Regions from separate parts of the Mesorhizobium sp. CNPSo 4689 genome, predicted to be linked through region 4. Evidence: predicted binding sites of a transcription regulator. Region 4 holds the regulator's gene; each other region holds the start of a gene.
What was found. Region 4 encodes LexA, which represses DNA repair genes until DNA is damaged. Its sites were predicted from a motif close to TGTTCNNNNTGTGTTCNG; they were not measured.

Region 1 (7,249 bases), on a different contig from region 4:
TTCTGCGCGACATGCGTACCCAGCACCTCGCGCAGCGCCTCATGGATCAGATGCGTCGCGGAGTGGTTGGCGCGCAGCCTGGTGCGGCGCGCATGATCGACCTTCAGCTCGACGGCAGCGCCGGTCTTGACCGTGCCGCTGGCCACCTTGCCGAGATGCACGAAAAGCCCGTCGGCCTTCTTCTGCGTGTCTGATATCTCGATCGAGAACCCTTCGCCTGATATGACGCCGGTGTCGCCCATCTGGCCGCCGGACTCACCGTAGAACGGCGTCTGGTTGACGACCACGGCAACCGCGTCACCCTTGTTCGCGCTGTCGACGGTCTTACCGTCGCTGACCAGCGCCAGGATGAGGCCTTCCGCCTGCTCGGTCTCGTAGCCAAGGAACTCGGTGGCGCCGGTCTTCTCACGCACCGCAAACCAGACGGTCTCGGTAGCAGCGTCGCCGGAACCGGCCCAGCTCTTGCGCGCCTCGGCCTTCTGCCGCTCCATCGCATCGGTGAAGCCGGCAAGATCGACCGAAATGCTGCGCTGGCGCAACGCGTCCTGCGTCAGGTCGAGCGGGAAGCCGTAGGTATCGTAGAGCTTGAAGGCCGTCTCACCATCCAGCATATCGCCTGAGCCGAGCGTTTCCGTAGCGTCCGAAAGCAGGCCGAGGCCGCGTGCCAGCGTCTTGCGAAAGCGGGTCTCTTCCAGCTTCAGCGTTTCGGTGATGAGCGCTTCGCCGCGCCCGAGCTCCGGATAGGCCTGGGCCATCTCACGGACCAGCGCCGGCACCAGCTTCCACATCAGCGGTTCGTTCGCGCCGAGCAGCTGCGCATGGCGCATGGCGCGGCGCATGATGCGACGCAGCACATAGCCGCGGCCTTCATTGGACGGCAGCACCCCGTCGGCCACCAGGAAGCAGGAGGACCGCAGATGGTCGGCGATGACGCGGTACGAGCCGACAGTGTCGGCATCCGGGCCGCGGCCGAGCGCGGACGACGCTGCATCGATCAGATGACGGAACAGGTCGGTTTCAAAAACGCTTTCCACACCTTGCAGGATGGAGGCCATGCGCTCCAGACCCATGCCGGTGTCGATCGACGGTCGCGGCAGATCGATGCGCTCGTCCTTGGTCACCTGTTCATACTGCATGAACACCAGGTTCCAGAATTCGAGGAAGCGGTCGCCATCCTCCTCCGGGGTGCCGGGAGGACCGCCCCAGATGTGCTCGCCACGGTCGATGAAGATCTCCGAGCACGGACCGCACGGTCCGGTGTCGCCCATCGCCCAGAAATTGTCGGAGGTCGGGATGCGGATGATGCGATCGTCCGAGAAGCCGGCGATCTTTTTCCAGTAGCCGGCGGCTTCGTCGTCGGTGTGATAGACGGTGACCAGCAGCTTGTCCTTGTTCAGCCCGAACTCTTTGGTGATCAGGTTCCAGGCAAGCTCGATGGCGCGCTCCTTGAAATAGTCGCCGAAGGAGAAATTGCCGAGCATCTCGAAGAAGGTCAGGTGCCGCGCCGTGTAGCCGACATTGTCGAGATCGTTGTGCTTGCCGCCGGCGCGCACGCTCTTCTGCGCGGTCGTGGCACGCGAATAGGGCCGCTTCTCCAGGCCGGTGAAGACGTTCTTGAACTGCACCATGCCGGCATTGGTGAACATCAATGTCGGGTCGTTGCGCGGCACCAGCGGGCTCGAAGCCACGACCTCGTGGCCCTCCTTGCGGAAATAGTCGAGAAATGTCGACCGGATCTCGTTCACGCCACTCATGAGTGCTGCCTTTTTCGCGAAAACCGCCGGCAACCCGGCGGAAACTGGTCTCTGCTTTTCAGAAGATGCACTGGCCTTTTAGCGGGCACGCTCCACCCTGTCTAGAAACAGGGAATTGGGCCAATCCATGCCGCCCAAAAACAAAAACCGCCGGCTCGAGGCCGGCGGTTTGGAACGCGATACTGTAGAACTCGGTTACTTAAGCATCGGATAATAGACTAAATTTATGGCCGAACTCTGGCCGCTGCCTTACATGGCGCCGGATTCCTCCTCGAAGCCGTCGTCTTCGCCGCGCTCAGGGCCGCCATTTTCGAGGAATTTCTCGGCGATCAGCCCGGCATTCTGCCTGAGCGCCAGTTCAATCTCACGCGCCGTGTCGGGATTGTCGCGCAGGAACAGCTTTGCGTTCTCGCGGCCCTGGCCGAGGCGCTGCGAATTGTAGGAGAACCAGGCACCGGACTTCTCGACCACGCCGGCCTTGACGCCGAGGTCGACCAGTTCGCCGGTCTTGGACACGCCCTCGCCATACATGATGTCGAACTCGACCACCTTGAAGGGCGGCGCCAGCTTGTTCTTGACCACCTTGACGCGGGTCTGGTTGCCGACGACCTCGTCACGGTCCTTGACCGAGCCGATGCGGCGGATGTCGAGACGGACCGAGGCGTAGAATTTCAGCGCGTTGCCGCCGGTCGTGGTTTCGGGCGAGCCGAACATGACGCCGATCTTCATGCGTATCTGGTTGATGAAGATGACCATGGTGTTGGAGCGCGAAATCGAAGCGGTCAGCTTGCGCAGCGCCTGGCTCATCAGGCGGGCCTGCAGGCCGGGCAGCGAATCGCCCATCTCGCCCTCGATTTCGGCGCGCGGCGTCAGTGCCGCAACCGAATCGACGACCAGCACGTCGATGGCGCCGGAACGAACCAGCGTGTCGCAGATTTCCAGCGCCTGCTCACCGGTGTCGGGCTGCGAGATCAGCAGGTTTTCGAGATCGACGCCGAGCTTGCGGGCATAGACCGGGTCGAGCGCATGCTCGGCATCGACGAAGGCGCAGATGCCGCCCTTCTTCTGGGCTTCGGCCACTGTGTGCAGCGCCAGCGTCGTCTTGCCGGAGCTTTCCGGCCCGTAGATCTCGACGATGCGGCCGCGCGGCAGGCCACCAACGCCAAGCGCGATGTCGAGGCCAAGCGATCCCGTCGGCACCGTTTCGATCTCGACGACCTGCTCATTGGCACCAAGGCGCATGATCGAGCCCTTGCCGAAAGCGCGCTCGATCTGCGACAGCGCCGCATCCAGGGCCTTTGATTTGTCCACTGCCTTATCCTCTACAAGCCGCAAAGTATTCTGAGCCATGATACATCACCCCTTGGTCGTCAATGAAGGCCGGACAATCCGTAATCCCTGCCCTATTTGTACCTTTTTTGTTCTCGTTTGGCAAGGGGTATCAACCATCTGAAAAACAATCGATATCCGGATTTGTTCTTTTTTTGTCTCATCCCTTCGTTCCATGAACCATCCCGCATCCGATCAGGCGGTCCGATTGTTTTGATCCGCCGAATCGCTGCCTTGCCTGCGAAGCTCAGCCGCACAGCCTAGCGCTTGTGCGGCTGGAATAACAAAGGTCATATCGCCCGCATGATGAAATCCTCAAAGATACTGGCCGTGGGCGGCGCCCATATCGATCGGCGCGGCCAGGTAGCAGGCCCTTACGTGCCGGCCGCGTCTAACCCCGGCACGATGCGCGAGGATGTCGGCGGTGGCGTCTTCAATGCGCTGCGCAGCCTGGTGCGGCGCGGCGTTTCGGCATCGCTGCTTTCGCTGCGCGGCGGCGACGCTTCGGGCGAGACGGTGTCGCGTGCCATCGCCGCCTCTGGGATCACCGACCTGTCGGCGGTGTTCCTCGACCGCACCACGCCGAGCTATACGGCGCTGATCGACCGTGACGGCGAGCTGATCGTCGGCTTTGCCGACATGGCGCTGTACGATCTTGCCTTCGCCAAGCAGATCCGCCGCGCCAAGGTGCGTGAAGTGGTCGCCGCCGCCGACGCGATCCTGTGCGACGCCAATCTGCCGACCGCGGCACTCGAGCGGCTGGTGGCGCTGGCCGGCGTCAGGCCGGTGTTCGCCATTGCCATCTCGCCAGCCAAGGTGGTGCGGCTGATGCCGGTGCTCAGCAGCCTGGCCCTGCTGTTCATGAACCGGCGCGAGGCTGTCGCGCTGGCCGTGGTAGACGCCGATGCCTCCGAGCAAGGCCTGGTCGACGGGTTGCGGCGCGCTGGTCTGAAAAGCGGCGTGGTGACGGCGGGCGGCGCGCCGGTGCTGGGCTTCGACGGAGACGGGCTTTTCGCCGTCGTGCCCCCTGCCCCCCGACAAATCGCCGACGTCACCGGCGCCGGCGATGCGCTGGCGGGCGCGACGATTGCCGCCCTGCTGCGCGGATTGTCGCTGCGCGCCGCGCTTCGGGAAGGTGTCGCCGCCGCGATGCTTGCCATCGAGAGCAGCGACGCCGTGCCGGGCTTCACGGCGGCGAGCTTTGCCGAGGCGCTGGCCCTTGTGCCGCAGCCGCGGGAAGTGGCATGAGGTCGGCCAGTTCAGCTTGCTAGATCGGAGACGGAAATGACGCCGGAAACCGCCCGCCCCTTCATCGACATCCACAAGCCGGTGGCTGAGGCGCTGGCCGCGGGTCGTCCGGTGGTGGCGCTGGAAAGCACCATCATCACCCATGGCATGCCCTATCCCGACAATGGCGCCATGGCGGCCAATGTCGAGAAGATAATCCTGGACAATGGCGCGGTGCCGGCGACGATCGCCGTGGTTTCCGGCCGCATCAAGATCGGGTTGTCAGACGGCGAGCGCGAATCGCTGGCCATGACGGGTGACGCCATGAAGCTGTCGCGCGCCGATCTCGGCTTTGCGGTGGCGCAAGCGCGCACCGGCGGCACCACGGTCGCCGCCACCATGATCGCCGCTCATATGGCCGGGATAAAGGTGTTCGCCACCGGCGGCATCGGCGGCGTCCACAAGGGCGCGGAAAAGAGCTTCGACATCTCCGCCGATCTCGACGAGCTGGCACGCACGCCGGTCATCGTCGTCTCGGCCGGCGCCAAAGCGATCCTCGACATCGAAAAGACGCTGGAGGTTCTGGAGACGCGCGGCGTGCCGGTCATCGGCCATGGCTGCGAGACGATGCCCGCCTTCTGGTCCAGACATTCGCCGTTCCGGGCGCCGCTCACCTTGCATGCGCCGGAGGACATCGCGCATTTTTACCGGACGCGGCAGGCGCTGGGATTGAGCGGCGGCATATTGATCGCCAATCCGGTGCCGGAAGACCAGGAAATCCCGGCCGACGAGATGGCCGGCTACATCGAGGCCGCGCAGAAGGCCGCGGAAGTGCAGAACGTGACCGGCAAGGCGGTGACGCCGTTCCTGCTGGGGAAAATCCTCGAACTGACCGGCGGCAGGAGCCTGAAGACCAACATCGCGCTGGTCGAGAACAATGCAAGGCTGGCGGCGGGGATCGCGAAGGCGCTTTAGACCCTACTTCCCCGCCCGTCGTCCCGCCTCGTAGGCCCGGCGCGCCCAGACCGCCATCTCGTCTGGATCGTCGAAGGCGCTGTCGGGGACGCTCCAGTAGGGCATCGAAACCTGCTTGCCGTGCCGCGAGCCGGTATAGGTCCATTGCCGGCAGCCGGCGGCCTCGAAGTCGGGGGCGCTTTCCGCGTCCGCCTTCAGCATCAATTCGCCACGCACCACGATGGCGACGATGACGCCGTCGCAATAGATGCCCTTGCCGCCGAATAGCTTTCGGATGCTGATCGGGCCCAGGCTTTCAAAAAGTTCTTCTATGCGTTCGTTCTCCATGCGGCGATCATGTCACCGGCCCTGTCATCGCCGCAACCAAAACCATGCTGACAAGGTTGAGGGACAAACACGTCGGAGTTCCAACATGCCGCTTCTGCTCAAAGGCTCCTGCCGCTGCGATGCCGTCCGCTTCGAGGTGGAGAGCCACACGCCGGTACCGTTCATGCTGTGCTACTGCTCGATCTGCCGCAAGCAGCAGGGCGGTGGCGGCTTCGCCATCAATCTCGGCGCCGATTCCGAGACGCTGAAGATCACCGGCAAGCGCAATCTCGGCGTCTACCGGGCCGAGATCGAAGATGACGAACATTCGCAATGCGAGGTCTCGACGGGCGAACGCAATTTCTGCAAAAAGTGCGGTTCGGCGCTGTGGCTCTACGACCCGACCTGGCCGGAGCTTGTGCATCCCTTCGCCTCGGCGATCGACAGCGAACTGCCCAAGCCGCCTGAAAAGGTGCATCTGATGCTGAAATACAAGGCGAGCTGGATCGAGCCCGAGATCGGCAAGAAGGACAAGGTGTTCGACGTCTATCCCGAGGAATCGATCGCCGACTGGCACAAGCGGACTGGGATGTGGGTCGATTAGCGTTCTTCGCCCCGTTTACGGGGAGAAGATGCCGGCAGGCAGATGAGGGGCGGCGCGAACTTGGAGAGGGTAGCGCTGCCCCTCATCCGGCCCTATCGGGCCACCTTCTCCCCGTAAACGGGGCGAAGGAAGAGGTCTCAGGCCGAGGCGCGGGCTTCGGCCAAGGCCTTCAGGTCAGCCGGCTTCAGTTCGACCGATTCACCGCAGCCGCAGGCCGAGCTCTGGTTCGGGTTGCGGAAGGTGAAGCCGGTGCGCAGCGTCGTCTGCTCGAAATCCATCTCGGTGCCGAACAGGAACAGCGCCGCCTCCGGCGCGACATAGACATGGGCGCCGTCGCGCTCGATATGGTCGTCCTTGGTGTTCGGCTCGGTCACCAGGTCGACCGTGTATTCCATGCCGGCGCAGCCGCCCTTCTTGATGCCGAGGCGAATGCCATGCGCGTTTTCGCGGGTGGCAACAATCTCGCGCACCCGGTCGGCGGCCTTTTCGGTCATCGTGATGACGGCGAAGCGTCCCATTCTTTCTCTCTCCATTCCATGCAGGTTCAAGGCCTGCCGAATGATTCTTCACCTAAAATGGTGAAGTTTTATGCCAGGCGCAAGTGCGCCAACCCATTGTCCGGCCGATGCTAATACCAGCCGACCGCGACCTGCGCCTCTTCCGACATGCGGTCGGGCGACCAGGGCGGGTCGAAGGTCATGTTGACCTCGACGCCGGAAACGCCCTCGACGGCGCCGACGGCATTCTCCACCCAGCCGGGCATTTCGCCGGCCACCGGGCAGCCAGGCGCGGTCAGTGTCATGTCGATCTTGACCGAACGGTCGTCCTCGATGTCGATCTTGTAGATCAGGCCGAGTTCGTAGATGTCGGCCGGGATTTCCGGGTCGTAGACCGTCTTCAGCGCCGAGACGATGTCGTCGGTCAGCCGCGCCAGTTCATCGGCGGGAATGGCCGAGGCGGAAACCAGCGGGTTAATGGCTGCTTCCGGTACGGTCTCGGTGGTGTGGCTAGCGTCTTCCATGATCATCACCCGAAGAACTTGCGCGCTTTTTCA
Region 2 (7,249 bases), on a different contig from region 4:
TGTCGCCGGCGGCGTCGGGATAGAAGCAAGCGCATTCGTGACGGGGCGGTTCCAACCGATCGCGGCGCGCTCCTCCCGAAGCGCTTTGCTGAAGCGCCTCCTTTCTCCGTTCCGGGCGCTGGCTGCTCGCAGGACTGCTCGGAGCCTGGTCATCGCCGCGCCGAATGCCGTCCAGCCTGCGCGTAACCGGTCACCAACCGGCACGATCGAAGGAAAATTCGGGATGATCCCGGCCAAAGCGGTTCTTGCTGATGACACCCTTGGTTTGATGGACTCCTGCGTCGATTCCAGCCATCGAAAGAAGGCGGCGCCGAAGTCGACCATGAAAATGCCGACGTCCGCCAGGACCGTCGCGCCGATCAGGCGCGCACGGCGCATCGTCCCCGACCACTGCGAGAGGAGGGACGCAAGGTAGAGCTCGACTATGTGCTTTGAGTGTTTCACGACACGCCGGATTGCTCCCCTGGAACGGACCTCTTCGCTGCCTTGTGCCGTGCAGGCTCCGGGACGCCCTCACGGCCCATGTGCCTGACGCTGCTGCGGGTCGTGATGATCTGTTGTTGCCCGGTCGGAACGGCGGCGCGCACGTTCTTGATCTTGCCGGCGACGTCCCGGCGGTTCCCGAAGGCGTTCATCATGCCATTGTCGAGCACCAGAACCTTGTCGGACATGTTCAGCACGCGAAGACGTTGGGCAATGATGATGATCGTCGATCCCCGCCGACGCATCTCCTGGATCGCCTGCCGCAAGGCCTCCTCGCCTTCGAAATCGAGGCTGGCGTTCGGTTCGTCCAGCACGATGACGCGGGGATGTCCGAAGAATGCCCTCGCAAGGCCAAGCCTCTGCCGCTGCCCGCCGGACAGCCTCATGCCGCCCTCGCCGATGTCGGTCTCATAGCCCAGCGGAAGCCGCATGATCGTGTCGTGAAATCCCACCATGGCAGCGGCTGCGATCACCTCATCGGCCGCCGCATCCTGCAGGCGGGCTATGTTCTCCCGAACAGTGCCGCCGAAGATTTCGATGTCTTGCGGAAGGTATCCGAAGTGCCGGTGACCGCCGGCGGCCAGCCAGATTCCCATGTCCGCGCTGTCAAGGCGCACATGCCCGGCAGTCGGAGCGATCGTACCGGAGATAAGACGTCCAAGGGTCGATTTTCCGGCTCCGGACGGACCGATCACTCCCAGGATCTCCCCCGGGTTGACCACAAAGCTCAGCCGGCGCAACGCCGCCGTGTTCGCGCCTGGCGGCAGGAAGGTCACCTGTTCAACGGACAACTGCCCATTGGGGCGTGGCAGTTCCATGGCTTTTCGCGGCTGTGGCGCAGCCGCCATGATCTTCCTGAGACGGCCGTAGCCCAGGCGCACGCTCGAAACCGCCTTCCAGGTGCCGATGGCGGCCTCAACTGGTGCCAGGGACCGCCCGAGCAGGATCGACGTCGCAAAGATCGCCGCCGGGCTGACATCCTGCAGGATCACGAGCCAGGCTGCACAGGCCATGACGATGACCTGGGCGAGTAGCCGCACGAAGCGAGCGAGGGACTGGATGACGTTGGCGCGTGCGGCGGCGGAGAGCTGGGCCTCTTTCGCCTGTGACTGATCGTCATTCAGCAGGCGGGCCACCCCCGGTAGCATGCCCATGGCGCTGATGACCTCGACATTGCGCAGGAGCGCCTCGAACCGGTGCTGGCTCTCCGCCCAGGCGGCACTGGAGCGGGCGAACGGCTTGCGAGTCGCTATCTCGTTGAGTAGCGCTAGCCCGAACAGGACAACCGACGCGACAAGGCCGATCAGGCCGAGAAGTGGATGCACTATGATCATTGCCAGAATGAAGATCGGCGTCCAGGGCAGATCGAACAGAGAGGTGCAGGCGCTGCCGCCGAAGAAGGAGCGCAGGCCACCGATATCACGCCAGGCCTGCGCCGCCGCGGCCGGATCGCTACGCAAGGCCGACTGGACAGCCGCGACAAGAACGGAGGTCTGAAGCCGGTCGTCGAGCCAGACGCCGATCCGGGCGAGGATCGCGCGGCGCAGGGCTTCGAGCGTTGCGTGCACCGCCAGCGCCACGATCACGATCCCGGTCAGCATGACCAGCGTGTCGAGACTGTGGCTCGACAGGACATGATCATAGACATGCAGGAGATAGAGAGGGACCGTCAGAGCGAGCAGGTTCACGAAGAAGCTGAGCACGAAAACCAGGAGCAGCGAGACCTTGCAATGATGGAATGCGCGCTCGACGTCGGTCGTTGCAAAGGCCTTGGAGAAACTCATGGCTGACATGTCTCCGCGAGGGCGTCAAAGTGGCGGCCTAGCGCCGGCAGACGGGACCAGCCCGAGGCCGCGCTCCCCGGCCAGCGCTCGCTGCAGGCAGCCTCGGGAAGCGCCCGGATGAGATCCGGGCGCCCCTTGCGAGCAAGACTTATCAGGCGAAGTCGAAGTCGAAGTGTACGTCTATGTCGGCGTCCTGTTCAGCGTATTGATCCTGGTCGACATCGACGTCGACGTGCTGTTTCTGGTCGACATCCACGTCGTTGTCGTTGTCTTGATCGACCTTGATGTCGGTGTCGTTGTCATTGTCGGCGTCGCCCTCGGCGTCCGCGTCGGCCTTGGCGTCTGCATCGCTCTTGTCGTCGGCGTCGGCATCGGCATCAGCCTTGGCGTCGTTGTCGGTGTCTGCGTCCTGGTCGGTCTTGTTGTCGATGTCCGCATAATTTTCGTTGTCGATATCGACGTCGGAGTCCTGGTCGGTATCGACGTCCACGTCCTGATCCTGGTCCTGATCGAGCTTCTGATCGATGTCGGCATCAACGTCGATGTTGAATTGGGTCGGATCAAATTTGCCGTAAGCTTTCTTAGACAAGGGTTCACCCTCCCTGTTCGAGGACAGCCGCCCTGGCGAGCGCTTGCTTGCGGAGCGGACCGACGGCGACGATCCATTTGGATCCTGAAACCCCGCCGATCAGCAAGCATCCCTGTTTCGCGCTGCGGAAAATAGTTACCAATGAGCATTCGGCCCAAACGGCAATTCCCAATGCAAGTTGGCTCGTCCTTATGGATGATGGATGACCCAAACAGGTGGACCGCTCCGGGTAGCCCAAAGTCGAAGCGTTGCTGCCGTGCGAGCCGAAAGCACGAAGAAAGCCGGGGCGAACCCCGGCTTTCTTCCCCATAGAGCGGTTCAGCTTTTGATGAAGCTGACCTGCTCTTAAGTATTTGTTTTTACGCAATTCCGGACGGAAAACCGCTACGCACTTTTCCTGGAATTGCTCAAGCCATGGAAACCTCAGGCGTCGATGTCGCTCAAGTCGACGATGACCCCGACATCTCCATCGGCGGCAGCCTTCTCATACAAGTCGACATCGATGTCGGTCGCGCCATCCTTCTCCGCGACATCGACGGCGCCAAGCAAGGCGGTCTTGATGAGGGCGGCGATGTCTACATCGACCTCGGCGTCGAGGTCATCGCGGATTTCCACATCGACATCGACGTTTCCGTCAGTTTCGGTTTCCTGGTCGATCTCGGCTTCGAGGCTGTCTTCATCATCATCGTCCACGTCGACATCCAGATCGCTCTCGATTTCGACATCGTCTTCCATGTCCGCATCGATCTCGACGATGATGATCCCGTCATCTTCGCTGACTTCGACATCGACTTCGATTCTCTGATCGACCTCGGGCCTCTGTTCGACCGCGACGTCGATTTCCCGACCGTCGGGATCGCCCGTCTCGCTCGCGATCTCCGCGTCCTGGTCCATTTCGCCCTTCTGATCGACCTCTGCATCGAGTTCGACGATTGCGGGGCTCGAACCGATGATCGACACCGCCATATCGACATCGTCGCCAGCCTCCGAGTCCTGGTTCACGCCGATATCGACGTCACGTGGATCCGCGGCCTTAGGTTCGGAGATGTCGCGTTCTTCGTCGGATGCGGTGACTTCGGCGGCCCCATTCTCTTCCGAGTGGTCACCAACCGTGGTGTCGTTTTTGGCCTTCTCGTCGGGCTCCATTGTGCGCCTCCATGGTGCATAGTCGGCGTCAGCGACCCAGCATCCCATCTTCTGAAACGCAGTAATAGACGCCAAGTCGGGTGAAGCCCGCGGCGCAGGAAGCAACGATGGAACCCCTGGGGCATTAGCCCGTAGCGTCTGAAGTCACGCCGTTCCTGGCGGCATCACTCGTTGCGACTAACCCGTATGGCAATTCCGGATGTCCCATGAAGTCGAAGGGTTCCAGGACGCGGCTTCACCTCACGTGGCAAACCGCCAGCGCTAGGTGTCGACCACCTCGAAATCGTGCGTGACTTCAGCCGTCTTGGCCATCATCGCGGTCGCCGAGCAGTATTTTTCGATCGACAGATCAATCGCCCGCTTCACCTTGTCGTGCGAGAGCGTACGGCCCTTGACGATGAAATGCATGTGAATGCGGGTGAATACTCTTGGCTCGGTCTCGGCTCGCTCGGCATCGAGTTCGACGACACAGTCCTCGACCGCCTCGCGGCCTTTTTCGAGGATGTGGACAACGTCATAGGCCGAGCAGCCGCCGGTGCCGATCAGCACCAGCTCCATCGGGCTCGGACCCGGTGTCTTGCCTTCCGGGCCGAAAGCGGTGCCCAGCACGACCTTATGGCCGCTGCCGGACTCGCCGACAAAGGTACGTTCCTCGACCCACTTTACCCGTGCTTTCACTGGATTCTTCCCTGTAAGCGCATCGCGCTGACTACTGGCCGAACACGACCGCGTGCATGATGCGGCCGGGCAACAGCGTGAAGATGCCGGCGCCGATCAGCGCGAAAACATAGAGTTTGATCATGGCGCCACGATGCGTGGTGACCTTATGGCTGTGGGCATACACACCGCCAGCGGCACGGTGACCAGCACCAGGATCGACAGCAGATGGATCGGGCTGAAAGGGCCGACAAGGCGTATCTCCTGGATCCAGAAACTCGAGATGGCTATGACAAGCATCAGCGCCGCCCAGACATATAGCCGACGACGCGATGGCGCGTCGTGCCCTTGGGCAGCGCCAGCTGCGTGGCGCCGGTCACCAACGCAGCAAAGGCAGCGAAGGCATGCCAGGGAATTGGAGGGGGCGCGGTAAGCAGCGGTCCCAGCGACATGGCGCCCTCTCCTGCAGTCGATTGGCCTCAGAACGGGATTTCGTCGTCCAGCTCTCGCGACGAACCGCCGCCGCCACCGCCCTTGGCGCCACCGCCGCCGCGGCTGAAACCTTCGTTCGGGCCGGACTGGCCGAAATCGGAACCGCGGCTGCTGTTGCCGCCGCCGGCATAGTTGCCGACCTGGGCGCCGCCCTCGCCGCGCGCGTCGAGCATCTGCAGCTCGCCACGGAATTTCTGCAGCACGATTTCGGTCGTGTAGCGGTCATTACCGGTCTGGTCCTGCCACTTGCGCGTCTGCAACTGGCCCTCGACATAGACTTTCATGCCCTTCTTCAGATACTGCTCGGCCACCTTGGCGATCTGGTCGTTGAAGATGACGACGTTGTGCCACTCGGTCTTTTCCTTGCGCTCGCCGGAATTCTTGTCGCGCCAGCTTTCCGACGTGGCGATGCGGATGTTGACGACCGGCTCACCCGAGTTCAGGCGACGGATTTCAGGGTCCGCCCCGAGATTGCCCACCAGAATGACCTTGTTGATGCTACCCGCCATCATACTTCTCCGCGCTCATCCGAAACAAATTTTTGCCGACCGCACCTTACAGGCAACGGTCAATCCCCGCCTGCTGTGGCTGCCTTTTCCCACAAGGTTTTTGTTCTTTTTTTGTTCTATTCTGGTCACTCCCAGCTGTCAAGGAATGTCAGCAAGAGGTAGGGTGCCTGTTTGAAATTGCGAATATGTCGGGATCGAAAGGGCGGCGGCTGCGAATGAGAGTCATCGCACATATGGATCACCCGCGAGAGCAATGGCGGGCGGGCGTGGAAACCCGGATGCAGGCTTCCGCCAGCAACGGTGCCAGCCAGCTTTGCCTGTTTGAACAATGGGTTCAGCCGGGTGTCTGGGCTCCGACCCATTGGCACTCGGTCGAGGAAGTGCTTACCGTCATCACCGGAACTGCCGAAATGTGGATCGATGACGACCGCATGACGCTGACGGCGGGACAGTCGCTTCTTGTGCCCGCGGAGAGGAAGCACGGTTTTCGAAACGTCGGCACCGAGACGCTTCACATCCATGCCGTGCTGGCATCCCCGATCTTCGAGGCAATTTTTGACGGATCTGCCGAGCCGGTGAGACGCTGGCTTCCGGCGGCGCCATAAAACAGCACTTGCCAAACCAATAAGTATCCACTTATGCTTTGGCCATGATCGAAGCAGAGATTTTTCGCGCCCTTGCCGACCCGACGCGGCGCGCCGTCTATGAGCGGCTTGCCGCCAGCGAGATGACGGTGTCGGAACTGCGCACCGGCATGACCGTATCGCAGCCGGCGGTCTCGCAGCATCTGGCGGTGTTGCGCGGCGCCGGCCTGGTCACCGAGCGGCGGGCCGGCCGCAACGCATACTACCGCGCCGACCCGCAAGGACTCGACCCGCTGCTCGGCTGGATCGAGCGCTACCGTGCGTTCTGGCCGGAGCGCATCGAAAAGCTGAAGGCTGTTTTGAAGGACATGGACCCATGACAAAGCATGCGAAAAGTGCTGCGAACTCGCTCGAATTCGAATGCGAGCTGCCGGAACCGCCGGAGAAAGTGTGGCGCGCGCTGACCGAGCCCAAGCTGCTGGCGGCCTGGATGATGCCCCAACGACATCAAGCCCGAGATCGGCCGCCGCTTTGCCTTTGCCAGGCCGGACGCGCCGATCGATTGCGAAGTCCTCGATGCCGAGCCCGGCAGGCTGCTGCGCTATTCCTGGCGCGAACGGCCGGAGCCGGACGATGCCAGCCAAGCGCTCGACAGCATCGTCACGTTTACCCTCGACCGTACGATTTCGGGCGGCACGCATCTGCGTATTGTCCATGACGGGTTCGCCCGGGCAGCAACGCCTGTGCTCGCCATGGCAGGCGCCGGCTGCCGGCTGTCGCTCGATGCACCCCAATCCAAACTGCCTGTCGCTGCGAATGCGCCGTACATGCAGCTGCGCGCGGCCTGAACAGGGAAATCGGAGAAAAAAGATGAGCGGCCTTGCCAATCTGGTGCCGATGGTGATCGAGCAATCGAGCCGCGGCGAACGCGCTTTCGACATTTTTTCGCGGCTGCTGCGAGAGCGCATCGTCTTCATCAACGGAGAGATCAATGACGGCGTATCG
Region 3 (7,249 bases), on a different contig from region 4:
CGCCGGACGGATCAAGTCGGCCAGCCGCTCGAGGATGTCGACGCGGACCGCGCGGCGGCCGAGATTGCGGTAGCCGGCGAGTTTGTAAAAGGATTTGTCGAAGGTCGGATCGATGACCACCGAGGTGCGGCCCGACGCCAGGGCGTGAACCACGTCGCCAAAACCCGGCTTCTCCTTGCCGTCATTCTTCAATGCCCAAAGCAATGTCACCAGTCCGGCAGGCGCCGGCTTGACCAGCGCCGGCACGAAGACATGGTAGGCGCCGAAGCGCACGCCCAGCCGGCGCAATGCGGCGCGACCTTCCTGATCGAGCGACTTCATCTCTTCGGCAATGTCGCGGCGGTTGATGAGGCCGAAATTCTCGACCAGCTGGAAGGCGATGCCGCGGCCGATGCCGGTGATCTGGTCGGCGTTCTTCAAGTCGACCAGCGGCTTCAGCAGGGATTCGACCTGGAAGTTGACGAAGCGCTCGGCGCGCGCCGCGACCTTGTCGCGGGCGGGACCGGTAAGCTGCTCGTCGGCCAACAGGACAAGGCGCGGCTTCAGCGGCTCGTCGCCGGCGACCAGCGTGCCGACCGGCGCGCCGATCCAGCGCAGCGTGCCGTCGGAGCCGAGCGCGATGTCGCCATTGGCGCAGGCGCCGAAGCGTTCGGCGCGCGCCTCGAATTCGGTGGCCAAAGCCTTTTGTGCCGCCGTGCGTACGGCCTTGGCATCCTCGCCGCCGGCGCTCTGGTCGGCGGTGAAGCGGAACCCTTGCAACTCGCCGACATGATGGCCTTCGACAAGGACGGTTCCGGTAGGGCTAATTTCGGCTTCAGGCATGGTATTTTCTCTAAGGCGCCGCATGAGGACGGAAGTCCTGCGGTCTACGAAGCGTTTCGTCAACCGCTCATGCAGCGCATCCGACAATCTGTCTTCGATTTCGCGCGTCTTTTCCTGCCAGTGTGCCTGATCGGCCAGCCAGCCGGGCCGGTTGGAAACGAAAGTCCAGGTGCGGATCTGGGCGATCCGGTGCGACAGCGTGTCGATGTCGCCGTCTGTCGTGTCGGCACGCCGCACCTGCTCGGCCATGTAGTTCTCGTCGACATGGCCATGCCGGGCGAGGTCCATATAGATCGAGGCGATGAGGTCGGAATGCTGGGCCGGCGCGATCTTCCTGTAGTCGGGGAGCGCGCAGGCTTCCCACAGCAGCGCCACTCGCTTGGCGTCGGTGGCCAGAGCGCGGATGTCCGCGTCGCGCGACAGGTGCTCGAGCGCTTGAGCATCGACCGCCGGCAGCGCCCGCGTCAGGCCCTCAACCGGCGCGTTGGTCTCGATCGAGCGCTTCAGCGCATCGAGGCTGGCGAAATCGAAATCGGCGGTGCGCCATTGCAGCACCTTCACCGGATCGAAATCGTGCCCCTCGATCTTCTTGACCAGTTCTTCGTCGAGCGGATCGACCTGGCCGGTGACGCCGAAAGTGCCGTCGCGCAGATGTCGGCCGGCGCGGCCGGCGATCTGGCCGAGTTCGGCGGATGTGAGGTCGCGAAACTGGTAGCCGTCGAACTTGCGGTTCTGGGCGAAGGCGACATGGTCGAGGTCGAGGTTGAGGCCCATGCCGATGGCGTCGGTGGCGACGAGGTAATCGACATCGCCGGACTGGAACAGCGCCACCTGGGCGTTGCGGGTACGCGGCGAGAGCGCGCCGAGCACGACGGCGGCACCGCCCTGCTGGCGACGGATCAATTCGGCGATGGCATAGACCTCGTCCGCCGAGAATGCGACGATCGCCGTGCGCCGGGGCAGACGGGTCAGCTTCTTCGAGCCGGCATAGGCGAGGTGCGACAGCCGCGGCCGCGTCACCACCGAGACGCCCTTCAGCAGGCGCTGCAGGATGCCGTGCATGGTGGCCGCGCCCAAGAGTAGCGTTTCCTGGCGGCCGCGCAGATGCAGGATGCGATCGGTGAAGATGTGGCCGCGCTCGAGATCGCCGGCGAGCTGGACCTCGTCGATGGCGACGAAGGCGGCGTCGGTCTCGCGCGGCATGGCTTCGACGGTGCAGACCGAATATTTGGCGCCCACCGGCTGGATCTTCTCCTCGCCGGTGATGAGCGCCACCTTATGAGCGCCGACCTTTTCGCAGACGCGCGTGTAGACTTCGCGCGCCAGCAGCCTGAGCGGCAGGCCGATGACTCCGCTTTCATGCGCCACCATGCGTTCGATGGCGAGATGGGTCTTGCCGGTGTTGGTCGGGCCGAGCACGGCCGTCACGTCGCGGCCCGAAAGGATCAGCGGCTGGGAGTGTTTCGGCTGGATGTTCATCGGCTCGGAAATAACGCTTCTGCCGCTCGTTGCCGGGGAGCACGCCAGTGGTGGCGCGTGTGACAGCCGACACATAAGGATTTCAGGCGCGAAGCGAAAGCGGAATGTTCCGCAGATGGGGCGAAGAGCCGTCCGGCTCGCGCGAAATCCGGTCCCGATTAAGAGTTGGAACGAGTCTGGAACGAATCGGCGACGAATCACCGACTCTCGCTGATTCAGGTTTTGTTCACGGCTACATGTGGATTTTTGGGTGGCGAGTCTCACCACATGCTGAATCGCTAAACTGGCCCGATTTATGCAGAGAGAACAACGCTGTTAACTTTTGCCGGGGAACGATCGCCGCACCCAGCTCGACCTCGGCCAACATTATGAAATCGTTGACTTTTCCTAACGGACCTTAACCATTTGGCCGAGATTTTCGGGCCTCGCCGTTAACGTTTCGGCCAAAGCCGGAACGAATCGGCGACGAATCAGCGATGTCAGTATGTTCCCGGTTTGTTCACCCCAACAGGTTGTGCTTAAAACAGGTTTTCCACCGAGGAGTCACAGCTTGTGACGTCGGTTTTGCACAGCCTTGGCAGCTGCCGTTAACCTTTGCGTGCCACTCCGGCACAGATCGGTGTTGGGCGCACCGGTCGGCCCGATCATAGCACCACGACCAGGCTCGGCCAGCAATGCCAAAACGGCTGCTTCAGGACAGATCCTCTTCCGTCACATAGCGCTGCAAGGCAGAGCCGACATTCCGGATTATCTCGTCGTGGGAGAGGGCGACGACCTGAGGAAGCCGCAGCAGGTATCGGCACATCGCCAAACCCAGCAACTGGCTTGAGACGAGACCGGCTCGTCGACCCGCATCGGCGGGGTCGCCGACCGCCGCAACCACTGGCCTCACCTGGCTGGCAAACACCTCGCGCAGCTTTTCGGCAGCAAAGTCGTTGGACATCGCCGAACGCAGCAGAATTGTCATGCCAGGACCGCTGGCCGGACCTTCCCAGATTTCGAGAAAGCGCCTGATCAGTGTTTCGCCGATGGCGGCTCGGTCAATCATCCGCAGCTCCGGCAGATGCAGGTCGACAACCGCCGCCCTGGCGAACAGTTCGTCCTTGCTGCGGAAATAGCGGATCACCATGGCCGGATCGATCGAGGCATGCGCCGCGACATCGCGGATGGAGGCGCCGTCATAGCCGCGCTCGGCGAACAATAGCCGTGCGGCCTCGAGGATATGGGCCCGCGTGCGGTCCGACTTGCTGATTTTCTTCGCCTGATTCTGAGCCATGAAAATTCATATGCCAACGACTGTTGACAAATGCAATGGCGTCGATTAGAAAGTCAACACTTGTTGATAAACGGAGAGAGAAAATGTTGCCCGATACAACGGAAGTCCTGATCATTGGCGCCGGCCCGACCGGCATGGCGCTGTCCATCATGCTGCACCAGGCCGGTGTCGATCACGTGCTGATCGACAAGCTGGCGCAGGGCCTTCAGACTTCGCGCGCCGGCGTCATCCATGCGCAGACGCTGGAAGCGCTGCAGCCTCTCGGTGTCACCGAGCGGCTGGACGAACTTGCCCTGAAGCTGCAAAATTTCGCCATCCGCGACCGCAACCGGGCGCTGCTCAATCTTGATTTCGGCAAGCTTCCATCAAGGCATCCCTATCTGTTGATGCTGCCTCAGAACCTGACCGAGCTGGTGTTCGCCGAGCGGATCGCTGCCCTGGGCGGCGTCATTCATCGCGAAGTCGAGGCCAGGGCGGTTGTTCACGATGCTGACGGCGCCCGCGTGACGGTGGTCGAGAACGGTCGCGAGAAGCTGATATCGGCGCGCTACGTCGTCGGTGGTGACGGCATGAACAGCCTGGTGCGTAGCGCGACCGGCATCGAGTTCGACGGCGCTGCCTATGACGGGTCGTTCGTGCTTGCCGACGTCCGCCTCGACTGGCCGATCGGGCCGAAGGAAGTGTCGCTGTTCTTTGCGCCGGCCGGGCTGGTGGTGGTGGCGCCGCTTCCGGACGGGTCATACCGTATCGTTGCAACAATGGATGACGCGCCGGAAAAGCCAGGGATTGCCGACATCCAGGCGCTGCTCGACAGCCGTGGGCCGACCAGACAGCGCGCCCGGGTGCTCGACCTGGCGTGGAGTTCGCGTTTTCGCGTGCATCACCGCCTGGTCCGGTCGTATCGCAAGGACCGGTTGTTCCTCATGGGCGATGCCGCGCACGTGCACAGCCCGGCAGGGGGACAGGGCATGAACACCGGCATTATCGACGCGGTCATGCTTGGCGAATTGCTCGGCGATGTGGTGAACGGCGTGCGCACGGAAGCCGAGCTCGACCTCTACGAAAAGCTGCGGCGACCGGCGGCCCAGGAGGTGCTTGAGCTGGCGGGCAGGATGACCGAGATGGCACTTACCCGTAATCCGGTGAAGCGGTTCGTCCGCAATCTGCTGCTCTCGCTGATGAACCTCAATCCATTGCTCAAGCGTCGCATGGCCTTGAAACTGTCGGGCCTCAGCCGCGCGCCGCTGGCCCGGTTGCCGGCACCTTCGCGTGTGCCGGGTTCAATTGCTCCCGGCAAGCCCGTAGCCAAACCAGCGCTGAAGCTTGCCGCCTGACAACTGCGATTGTCACGGCAACGAGCCTCGATCGTGGGCGCGTAGATCTGTACCGGCCGTTAGGCCGGTACGTCAGTTGTCGCGGAACGGACTCGAAACCTCAGGCGAAATACTGTCCGCCATTGGCGGAGATGGTCGAGCCGGTGATGAAGCCGGCTTCATCGGAAGCCAGGAAGACGACGCAGCGCGCGATCTCTTCCGGCTCGCCGAGGCGACCGACCGGGATCTGCGGGATGATGCGTTCGTTGAGCACCTTCTCGTCGATCGCCTTGACCATCTCGGTGGCGATGTAGCCCGGGCAGATGATGTTGACGGTGATGCCGGCGCGGGCGCCTTCCTGGGCGAGCGCCTTCGAGAAGCCGATGTCGCCGGCCTTGGCGGCGGAATAGTTGACCTGGCCGGCCTGTCCCTTCTGGCCGTTGATCGAGGAAATGGTGATGACGCGGCCGAACTTGCGGTCGCGCATGCCGCCCCACAAAGGATGCGTCATGTTGAAGACACCGGAAAGGTTGGTGTCGATGACTTCCTTCCACTGCTCGCGCGTCATCTTGTGGAACATGCCGTCGCGGGTGATGCCGGCATTGTTGACGAGCACGGAAACCGGGCCGAGATCGGCCTCGACCTGCCTGATGCCGGCGGCGCAGGCGTCATAGTCGGCGACCGACCATTTGTAGGTCTTGATGCCGGTTTCGGCAGTGAACTTCGTCGCCGCCTCGTCATTGCCGGCGTAGTTCGCGGCAACCGAATAGCCGGCGTTCTTCAGCGCGACCGATACCGCGGCGCCGATGCCGCGCGACCCGCCCGTGACGATTGCTACCTTGCTCATGCGTTTCCCCTTTCGGTACCGCCCTGTTTTCGGGCGTTTCATGCAGAATGGAACGGGCGGCTCGCGCCGCCCGGATAGTCTGTCACTACAGCGCTTCGATGCACATGGCGACGCCCATGCCGCCGCCGATGCAGAGCGTGGCGAGGCCTTTCTTCGCACCGCGGCGGCGCATCTCGAAGACCAGCGTGTTGAAGATGCGGGCACCGGAAGCGCCGATCGGATGGCCGATGGCGATGGCGCCGCCATTGACGTTGACGATCGAGGGATCCCAGCCCATGTCCTTGTTGACGGCGCAGGCCTGGGCGGCGAAGGCCTCATTGGCCTCGACCAGGTCGAGGTCGCCGACCGACCAGTCGGCCTTTTCCAACGCCTTGCGCGAGGCGGGAATGGGTCCGGTGCCCATGATCTGCGGATCGACGCCGGCGGTGGCCCAGGACACGATGCGCGCCAACGGCGTGATACCGCGCCTGATGGCTTCGGCCTCACTCATCAGCAGGGCACCGGCGGCGCCGTCATTGATGCCGGAGGCGTTGGCGGCGGTCACGGTGCCGTCCTTGTCGAATGCCGGCTTCAGCTTGGTCATGGCGTCGATGGTGGCGCCGTGGCGGATGTACTCGTCCTGGTCGACGATGGTGTCGCCCTTCTTGCCCTTGATGGTGAAGGCGACGATCTCGTCCTTGAACTTGCCGGCCTTCTGCGCGGCCTCGGCCTTGTTCTGCGAGGCCAGCGCGAACTGGTCCTGGTCGTCGCGGGTGATCTGGAATTGGCGCGCGACGTTCTCGGCAGTGTTGCCCATGTGATAGCCGTTGAAGGCGTCCCACAGCCCGTCCTTGATCATGGTGTCGATCATCTTGTAGTCGCCCATCTTGACGCCGGCGCGCAGATGTTGGGCATGCGCCGAGAGCGACATCGATTCCTGTCCGCCGGCGACGATCACCTTGGCATCGCCCGAGGCGATCTGCTGCATGCCGAGCGCAATGGCGCGCAGGCCCGAACCGCAAACCTGGTTGAGGCCCCAGGCGGTGGTCTCCTTGGGCAGGCCGGCGTTGATCGAGGCCTGACGGGCGGGGTTCTGGCCTTGGGCGGCGGTCAGCACCTGACCTAGTATGACCTCGTCGACCTCGCCCGGCTCGACTCCGGTACGCGACAGGAGTTCCCGGATGACGACGGCGCCGAGCTCGTGCGCCGGAGTGGCGGCGAAGGCGCCATTGAAGGAGCCAACAGACGTGCGTGCCGCGCCGGCGACAACGATGGCATTGGACATTTTCTTCTCCAGACTTCGAGTTGACGTGTTTTTGGGTATCGTTAGGGACTTTTCTTGCCCGTTCCATGACCCAAGTCAAACCGGAAATAGGCATGCCAGCCATGCGCGGCAAGCAGGCTGCCGGCGGTCAGCGCAATCGCCACGGCTTTCGCTGCGCAGCATATTTTGCCCGCCATGCAGCATAAAATGATGCCGCACTGCACAAACCACTTGGAATTGTGACGCTTTTGCGCATATCCTCGCAAGGG
Region 4 (7,249 bases):
GCGCCGGCCGAGGCCATCTGACGATGGCAGCCGCCCTCACCCATCTCGGCGCCAAGGGCGAGGCCAACATGGTCGATGTCGGCGACAAGGCCGAGACGACCCGCACGGCAATTGCCGAAGGCTTTGTCTCGATGCTTCCCGAAACGCTAGCAATGATCCTGGCCGGGGATGCCAAGAAGGGTGACGTGCTGGGCACGGCACGCATCGCCGGCATCATGGCGGCGAAGAAGACGCATGAATTGATCCCGCTCTGCCATCCGCTGCTGCTGACCAAAGTTTCCGTCGACATCGAGCCGGACCATTCGCTGCCGGGCCTGAAGGTCACTGCGCTGGCCCGCGTCACCGGCAAGACCGGCGTCGAGATGGAGGCGCTGACAGCGGCCTCGGTCGCGTGCCTGACCATCTACGACATGGCCAAGGCGGTCGATCGCGCCATGGTGATCTCCGGCATCAGGCTGGTCGAAAAGACCGGCGGCAAATCCGGCGACTACAGATCCGACCACAAGGCAGGCGCCTAGATGGCGCTGGTTCCGGTCGCCGAGGCGCTTGAACGCCTGCTGGATGGCGCTGCCCCGACAGGCAGCGAAAGCGTCGCGCTCATCGATGCCGCCGGCCGGGTGCTCGCCGAACCCGTCGTGGCGCTGCGCACCCAGCCGCCGTTCAACGCCTCCGCCATGGACGGCTACGCCGTTCGGGCAGCCGATATCGCCTCAGTCCCGGCGCGGCTTTCGGTGATCGGCATGGCGCCGGCCGGGCGCGGCTTCGACGGTGCTGTCCACAAGGGTCATGCGGTGCGTATTTTCACCGGCGCGCCACTGCCCGAAGGCGCCGACACCATCGTCATCCAGGAGAATGTCAGGGATCTCGGTGGTGGCGCCATCGAGGTGACGGAATCGACAGCCGAAGGACGCAACATCCGCCGCGTCGGTCTCGACTTCACCAGGGGCGACGTGCTGCTCGAAAAGGGGCGCCTGCTCGATCCGGCGGCACTCTCCCTGGCGGCCTCTGCCAACCATCCAGAAGTGACCGTGGTCAAAAGGCCGCTTGTCGCCATCATCGCCACCGGCGACGAACTCCTGCCGCCGGGCAGCGCGCTCGGCCCAGACCAGATCATCTCGTCCAATGCCTATGGTGTCGCCGCCGCCGCGCAGTCTGTAGGGGCGCGCGCGCTCGACCTCGGCATTGCCGCCGATCGCAAGGAGGCAATTGCCGCGCTGGTGCGGCAGGCGGTCGAGCACGGCGCCGATGTCATCGTTACGCTCGGCGGCGCCTCGGTCGGCGACCACGACCTGATCCACGACGTGCTGACCGGCGAAGGCATGACGCTCGACTTCTGGAAGATCGCCATGCGCCCGGGCAAGCCGCTGATGTTCGGCCGGCTCGGGGAGATATGCTGCATCGGCTTGCCCGGCAATCCAGTCGCCAGCCTCGTCTGCTCGCAACTGTTCCTGAAGCCGCTTCTGGCGCGGCTCGGCGGCCGCCGCTTCCAGCAGGACATACGCGCGGCCCGCCTCGGGACCGCGATGCCGGCCAACGATCTCAGGCAAGACTATGTGCGCGCGGTGGTTCGGGAAGAGGCCGGCGCGCTGGTGGCGACGCCCTTCGGCATCCAGGATTCCTCGATGCTGAGAATGCTCGCCGACGCCAACGGGCTGATCGTGCGCGAGCCGTTTGCGCCTGCCGCTGCAGCGGGTGCCACCTGCAGCGTGCTGATGCTGCGCTGAACCCGTTCCTATTCCGCGATCAGCGTCCGGGTCAGCGGATGCTCCGGGTCTGCAAGACCGTCGATGATGCTGAAATGGTGCCGGTCCGGCTCGACCACCGAGCTGGTCGCAGCGCCGAGGCCGGTCCAGATGTTGGCCAGCAGAGCGCTCTGACGCAGGAACTCGGCGCGCTCGCCACCGCCGACCCAGCAGGTCAGGCGTGCATTGTCCATCGGGCGCAGAAGGGCCGGGCTTTCGGTCAGCGCTTCGGCATCGTCGATCGCCAGCGTCTCGTTCATGGCGGTGCGCATGAGCGGGCGCAGGTCGTGCACACCCGAGATCGACACGACATGGCGTATGCGCCCCGTCACTCCGGGCGACAGAGGCGTGGTTGCGCTCGCCATCCGGCTGGCGAGATGGCCGCCGGCGGAATGTCCGATCAGCATCAGCGGCCCGTCGACCAGCGCCGCCGCCTTGCCGATCGCCGCGCCGACCTCCCTGACGATGCCGGCGATGCGTATCTCGGGACATGGCGTGTAGGAAGGCATCGCCTTGGCCTATCGGCCCAGCGGCAAGATGCGACCAGAAACTCTTGTCGAACGCTTTCCAATAGCCGCCGTGCACGAACACAACGAGCCCGTTGGGTGAGGTGCCCGGCAGGAAAAGATCGAGCCGGTTGCGCGGTCTATCGCCGTAGACGATGTCGAGCCGCGCCCTGCCCTCGGCCGAAAGAGCGTCGCGAAAGGCCCGCGCGGGCTCGACCCAAGCGGCCGGCCAGCGATCGCCGCCAGCGATGTTGGCGCCGTTCGTATAGGCGTTGTTCCAGTCGGAAATACGATGTTCGAGCACCTATGCCCTCCCCCTGCTCTCCTTGCCGCTCAGGTGACCGCTGTCTTGACAGCGAAACGTGCGTCCTTCCAGGCGCCGCTGCGCAGGATGTCTGCCAGAACTTCGACAGCGTGCCACACATCGGCGTAGCCGACATAGAGCGGGGTGAAGCCAAAGCGTATGGTCGACGGCGCCCGGAAATCGCCGATCACGCCACGTTCGATAAGCGCCCGCATGATCTGGTAGCCGTGCTCGTGCATGAATGAAATCTGGCTGCCGCGCCTGGCGCTGTCACGGGTGCTTTCGAGCGTGAGACCGTAGGCACCGCATTTTGCCTCGACGAGTTCGATGAACAGATCGGCCTGGGCGATGCTCTTCTTTCTCACGGCCGCCATGTCGACATCGTCCCAGATGGCGAGTGCGCCCTTCAGCGTGCGCATCGACAGGACCGGCTGTGTGCCGCACAGAAAACGGCGGATGCCGGTGCCGGCTGCGTAGGATTGCTCGAAAGCGAAGGGCCGTGCGTGGCTCCACCATCCGCTGAGCGGCTGCTGCACATCGGCATGATGGCGCTCGGCCGCGTAGATGAAGGCCGGAGAACCCGGACCGCCGTTCAGATATTTGTAAGTGCAGCCGACCGCGAAGTCGGCATTGGCCTTATCCAGTTCGACCGGCATGGCGCCCGCGGTGTGGCAGAGATCCCAGACGATCAGCGCCCCCGCGTCATGGGCGATGCGCGTCAGCGCGGTCATGTCTCGCAGTTCGCCTGACTTGTAGTTGACGTGGTTGACCAGCACCACGGCGACATTTTCGTCGATCAGCTCCTCGATCGTCGGCGCGTCGACGCCAGCGAGGCGGAGAACGGTGTTCTTTCGGGTCGAGGCCACGCCTTCAGCCATGTAGAGGTCGGTCGGAAAGCTGTCGCCTTCGGCGACGATGACGGGCCGATCCGGCCGCATGGCCATTGCGGCGTGCAGAACCTTGTAGATGTTGATCGAGGTGGTGTCGCAGACCACCGTTTGGCCGGACGCTGCGCCGATCAGGCGCCCCAGCTGGTCGCCGAGTTCGAGCGGCATGTCGAACCAGCCGGCCGTGTTCCATGCGCGGATGAGGTCCTGCGCCCATTCTTCGGTCGCCGCCTTGCGCAGCGCGTCGAAAGCGGCATGCGAGGCAGCGCCCAGCGAATTGCCGTCGAGATAGATCACCCCTTTGGGCAGGATGAAGCGGTCGCGCAGCGAGCGCAGTGGATCCGCGGCGTCCATCGCCTCGACGGCCGCAAGATCAGGAACTGCGGTCATGATATGTCTGCTCCCCTCTGCAGGACACCGGCACGCAATGACGACACACAGGCCGATCGGTACTTTCTCTCATCACTCGCCATCGCACTGCAAGAACCTGCCTTGATGACTTGTCGGCCCAACGACAACCCCTCGACCTTTGCTCAAAGTTGGCATTTTGAGTTCGTTTCGTTCACGGTGCATCGAGCGGGCTGGATGGTCGAACACAGCCCGACCCGGGAATGTCTGCGCCAAATGATTGCCGGTACTGGAGCCTTCCAAGTCGGGCTGAGGCCATAAAAGAAAACAAAATCAATGCGATGAAGCCGGACTCTGAGGGAGTTTGACATTCTCTGTCGACCACAACATCGTTTCGGGCACCTTAAGCCATTCATTAAACTTTAAACGGTTGCGGAACACAAATGGAACAGATAGTGTTTGTTCTGGTTTTGTTTTTCTGATTCCGTTGGGGGCCGCGATGCTGACACGCAAACAACATGAACTGCTGATGTTCATCCATGAGCGGCTGAAGGAAAGTGGTATTCCACCATCCTTCGACGAGATGAAGGAGGCGCTCGACCTTGCCTCGAAGTCGGGCATCCACCGGCTGATCACGGCGCTGGAGGAGCGCGGTTTCATTCGTCGGCTACCCAACCGGGCGCGCGCTCTCGAAGTGCTGCGCCTACCCGATTCGATCGCTCCCGGCCTCAATGCGGCGAAAAAGTTCTCGCCGAGCGTCATTCAGGGCAGTCTTGGGCAGGGCGGTCTCGGGCGGCAGATCAAGCCGATGGCATCGTCGCGCACGCCCCAGGCGGGCAACGACGACGATGCGGTCGCGGCAGTGTCCATCCCGGTGATGGGCCGGATCGCGGCCGGTGTGCCGATCGACGCCATCCAGCATCAGACGCACTCGATCTCGGTGCCGCCGGACATGATCATGGGCGGCGAGCACTACGCGCTGGAGGTCAAGGGCGATTCGATGATCGAGGCCGGGATTTTCGACGGCGATACGGTCATCATCCGCAATGCCGATACGGCGAGCCCGGGCGAGATCGTCGTGGCACTGGTCGACGAGGAGGAAGCGACGCTGAAGCGCTTCCGCCGCAAGGGCGCTTCGATCGCGCTGGAAGCCGCAAACCCGGCCTATGAAACCCGCATCTTCGGGCCCGACCGGGTCAAGGTGCAGGGCAAGTTGGTTGGCTTGATCCGGCGCTACTGAGGCGGCGGTGATTGTTTTGGCGGCGGTTTGCTGGCCTGCCTTTCGGGTCTCTTGTAAGACGGCAGGCCCCTCGCCTCGCGCGAAAATCTGCGCTGCTCGTGCCAGGGCCGGTACGGCTGCTCGATCGCGAAGTCTATCTCCGCTGGCGCGATTGCCGATTGCTGGTCGAAGAAGACGGCGGCGCTGCCCAAGCGGGCAAGCTGCCGTTTCTTGACGACAAGGACAAGCGGATTGCGGCAAGGGTCGTAGGCGGTGGCGTCGTTGACGATGATCAGGGTCGCGAAAGCACACGCTCTCCACGCGTCCTTGCGGTCTTCTGCATACGCGATGATGGCGCCGGACGGATGCCGTGCGAGGCACAGACCGGCGCTGCAGTAGAAGGGCGAGCCCGGCGGCAGGTCGGCCGGATCCATGTCGAACCGCGCGTCTCCCTTCTCGAAGGTCTCCGGTACGACAATGGTTTCGGCTTTCAGTGCCCGTTTCCAGTTGTCGGTGGTGAACTCGTTCGATCGCACCCGGTTGATGGCGAGTCCCCCCCGCCGATCGGCATGACCACCAGATGCGCATCCTCCGAGATCAGGACATCCGGCGTGCGGGTGTCGGAGACCGTCAGCAGGCCGGCGAGCGCGAATGGAACGGCTGCCAGCCTGAGCCATGTCGTCGCCATGGTGGCGATGACCAGCGCGATGGTCACCAGCAGCACCGACTGAATGGAGATCAACCCGACGGCATCGACCGGCGAGCGCTCGGAAATCCATTCCGAGATCGCGATCATCGCCGTCAGCCCTTTGCCCATCAGATAGAGGGAGGGCCAATCGAGCCCGAAAGGCATCAGCAGCGCGCTGATTACGGCCAACAGCATGACGACCGAGACAATCGGCATGACGGCCAGGTTGGCAAACAGGCTGAGCGGCGACACGCGCTGAAAATGCCAGATGGCGAAGAGCGCTGTCGCACCGCCAGCGATGATGGAGGTCATGGCGAGACCGCCCATGCCGAGCAGGAATTTTCGCGTGACGAAGGCGAGCGGCGATCGCCTTGGCGGCGGCGATGTCGCCCTGCCGGCGCGGTAGTCCGACCAGCCGGCATAGGCGCCGACAAGGGCCGCGGTTGCCGCAAACGACATCTGGAAGCTCGGGCCGACCACTTCGTGCGGCGACACCAGGATGACGGCGATGGCCGAGATCGCCAGGTTACGCATGGTCAGCGCCGCGCGCGGTCGAACAGCACGGCGACCAGCATCACCGCCAGCATGATGAAGCTGCGTTCGGCGGCGACGACGATGCCGGAAAAGACGAGGTAGGCGGCGATGGAAAAGAGCGCTGCGGCGGCCGCATATTTCTTCACCGGCCGGCGCGAAGCGAAATCGGGAAACAGGGCGAAGGCGCCGCGCAGCAGCCCCATGATGGTGCCGGCGACAAGCGCCATGTGCAGGCCGGAAATCGAGATGATGTGGTAGATGCCGGTGCGCCGCATCGCTTCGTTGATCTCATCCGGGATGCCGGCGCGTACGCCGACCATCAGTGCCGCGGCAATCTCACCTTTGGGGCCGCCAATCTGACCGCGAATGTGGTCTGCGATGTTCTCCCGGGCGTTCTCGATCGCGGACGCCAGGCGCGTCGTGGATGGCGCGTCTTCGCCGGCGCCAGTTTTGGAGGCAACAGTCTTCGGATTGCCGAGGAAAAAGCCGCTAGCTCCGATGCCAGAAAGATAGCTGTCGAAGGAAAAGTCGTAGCTGTCCGGCCGCACCGGTCCGGTCGGCGGAAGCAGCCGGGCATAGCCGGTGATCAGGGAACCGGCCGTCATATCCGGAGGAACTTTCCGCGCCGAAAGCCTGACCCGCTCCGGCGCGTAGCGCAGCTTTGGGTGGGCGGTCGAAATCACGTCGATGGTCAGCCTGACGCGGCCGTTTTCCATTTCCTCCAGACTGGCGAGCCGCCCGGTCAGCCGCGTCTGGATCTCGGAGCCGAGCATTTGCGTTCCGGCACGCCAGGTTTCGACCTTGGCGGCGAGCAGGCCGAGTGCGCAGAGCAGCGCCGCCATGAAGCACAAATGCGTCTTCTGCCATGACCGCGAGACCACCGCGCAGGCCGCCATCAAGGTGACCACGGCGACGGGCCTGTAGAAATCGGGTTCCGTCGCCAGCGAGAAATAAAGGATCACCCCGCATGCCAGAAACACCGGCACCAGCAGGAAGCCTATGCCGCGGTCAAGCTCCGTGC

Region 1: recA (recombinase RecA) is a predicted target of LexA. The motif match lies at 3,163-3,180, and genes of this name have one in related genera.
Region 2: ssb (single-stranded DNA-binding protein) is a predicted target of LexA. The motif match lies at 5,762-5,779, and genes of this name have one in related genera.
Region 3: AC04SI_RS06895 (helicase-related protein) is a predicted target of LexA. The motif match lies at 2,468-2,485, and genes of this name have one in related genera.

The regions. Positions count from the first base shown of each region.
Region 1 covers NZ_JBWLUZ010000007.1:157,997-165,245, forward strand. Annotated here, with positions in the region: gene alaS (alanine--tRNA ligase) at 1-1,754, opposite strand, end outside; gene recA (recombinase RecA) at 2,004-3,104, opposite strand; gene AC04SI_RS13670 (carbohydrate kinase family protein) at 3,387-4,331, shown strand; gene AC04SI_RS13675 (pseudouridine-5'-phosphate glycosidase) at 4,368-5,285, shown strand; gene AC04SI_RS13680 (TfoX/Sxy family protein) at 5,289-5,612, opposite strand; gene AC04SI_RS13685 (GFA family protein) at 5,698-6,195, shown strand; gene sufA (Fe-S cluster assembly scaffold SufA) at 6,333-6,713, opposite strand; gene AC04SI_RS13695 (SUF system Fe-S cluster assembly protein) at 6,824-7,216, opposite strand; gene AC04SI_RS13700 (cysteine desulfurase) at 7,222-7,249, opposite strand, start outside.
Region 2 covers NZ_JBWLUZ010000007.1:32,437-39,685, forward strand. Annotated here, with positions in the region: gene AC04SI_RS13005 (HlyD family type I secretion periplasmic adaptor subunit) at 1-378, opposite strand, end outside; gene AC04SI_RS13010 (type I secretion system permease/ATPase) at 441-2,267, opposite strand; gene AC04SI_RS13015 (hypothetical protein) at 2,419-2,856, opposite strand; gene AC04SI_RS13020 (hypothetical protein) at 3,280-4,107, opposite strand; gene AC04SI_RS13025 (OsmC family protein) at 4,264-4,680, opposite strand; gene AC04SI_RS13030 (hypothetical protein) at 4,801-4,959, opposite strand; gene AC04SI_RS13035 (hypothetical protein) at 4,959-5,111, opposite strand; gene ssb (single-stranded DNA-binding protein) at 5,139-5,660, opposite strand; gene AC04SI_RS13045 (cupin domain-containing protein) at 5,846-6,265, shown strand; gene AC04SI_RS13050 (ArsR/SmtB family transcription factor) at 6,310-6,624, shown strand; gene AC04SI_RS13055 (SRPBCC family protein) at 6,802-7,092, shown strand; gene AC04SI_RS13060 (ATP-dependent Clp protease proteolytic subunit) at 7,115-7,249, shown strand, end outside.
Region 3 covers NZ_JBWLUZ010000003.1:375,867-383,115, forward strand. Annotated here, with positions in the region: gene AC04SI_RS06895 (helicase-related protein) at 1-2,301, opposite strand, end outside; gene AC04SI_RS06900 (TetR/AcrR family transcriptional regulator) at 2,993-3,577, opposite strand; gene AC04SI_RS06905 (FAD-dependent oxidoreductase) at 3,661-4,911, shown strand; gene phbB (acetoacetyl-CoA reductase) at 5,012-5,737, opposite strand; gene AC04SI_RS06915 (acetyl-CoA C-acetyltransferase) at 5,823-7,001, opposite strand; gene AC04SI_RS06920 (hypothetical protein) at 7,043-7,249, opposite strand, start outside.
Region 4 covers NZ_JBWLUZ010000025.1:11,702-18,950, forward strand. Annotated here, with positions in the region: gene trpC (indole-3-glycerol phosphate synthase TrpC) at 1-21, shown strand, start outside; gene moaC (cyclic pyranopterin monophosphate synthase MoaC) at 24-518, shown strand; gene AC04SI_RS24565 (molybdopterin molybdotransferase MoeA) at 519-1,724, shown strand; partial or broken gene AC04SI_RS24570 (alpha/beta hydrolase) at 1,733-2,552, opposite strand; gene kynU (kynureninase) at 2,582-3,829, opposite strand; gene lexA (transcriptional repressor LexA) at 4,287-5,027, shown strand; partial or broken gene AC04SI_RS24585 (ComEC/Rec2 family competence protein) at 5,021-7,249, opposite strand, start outside.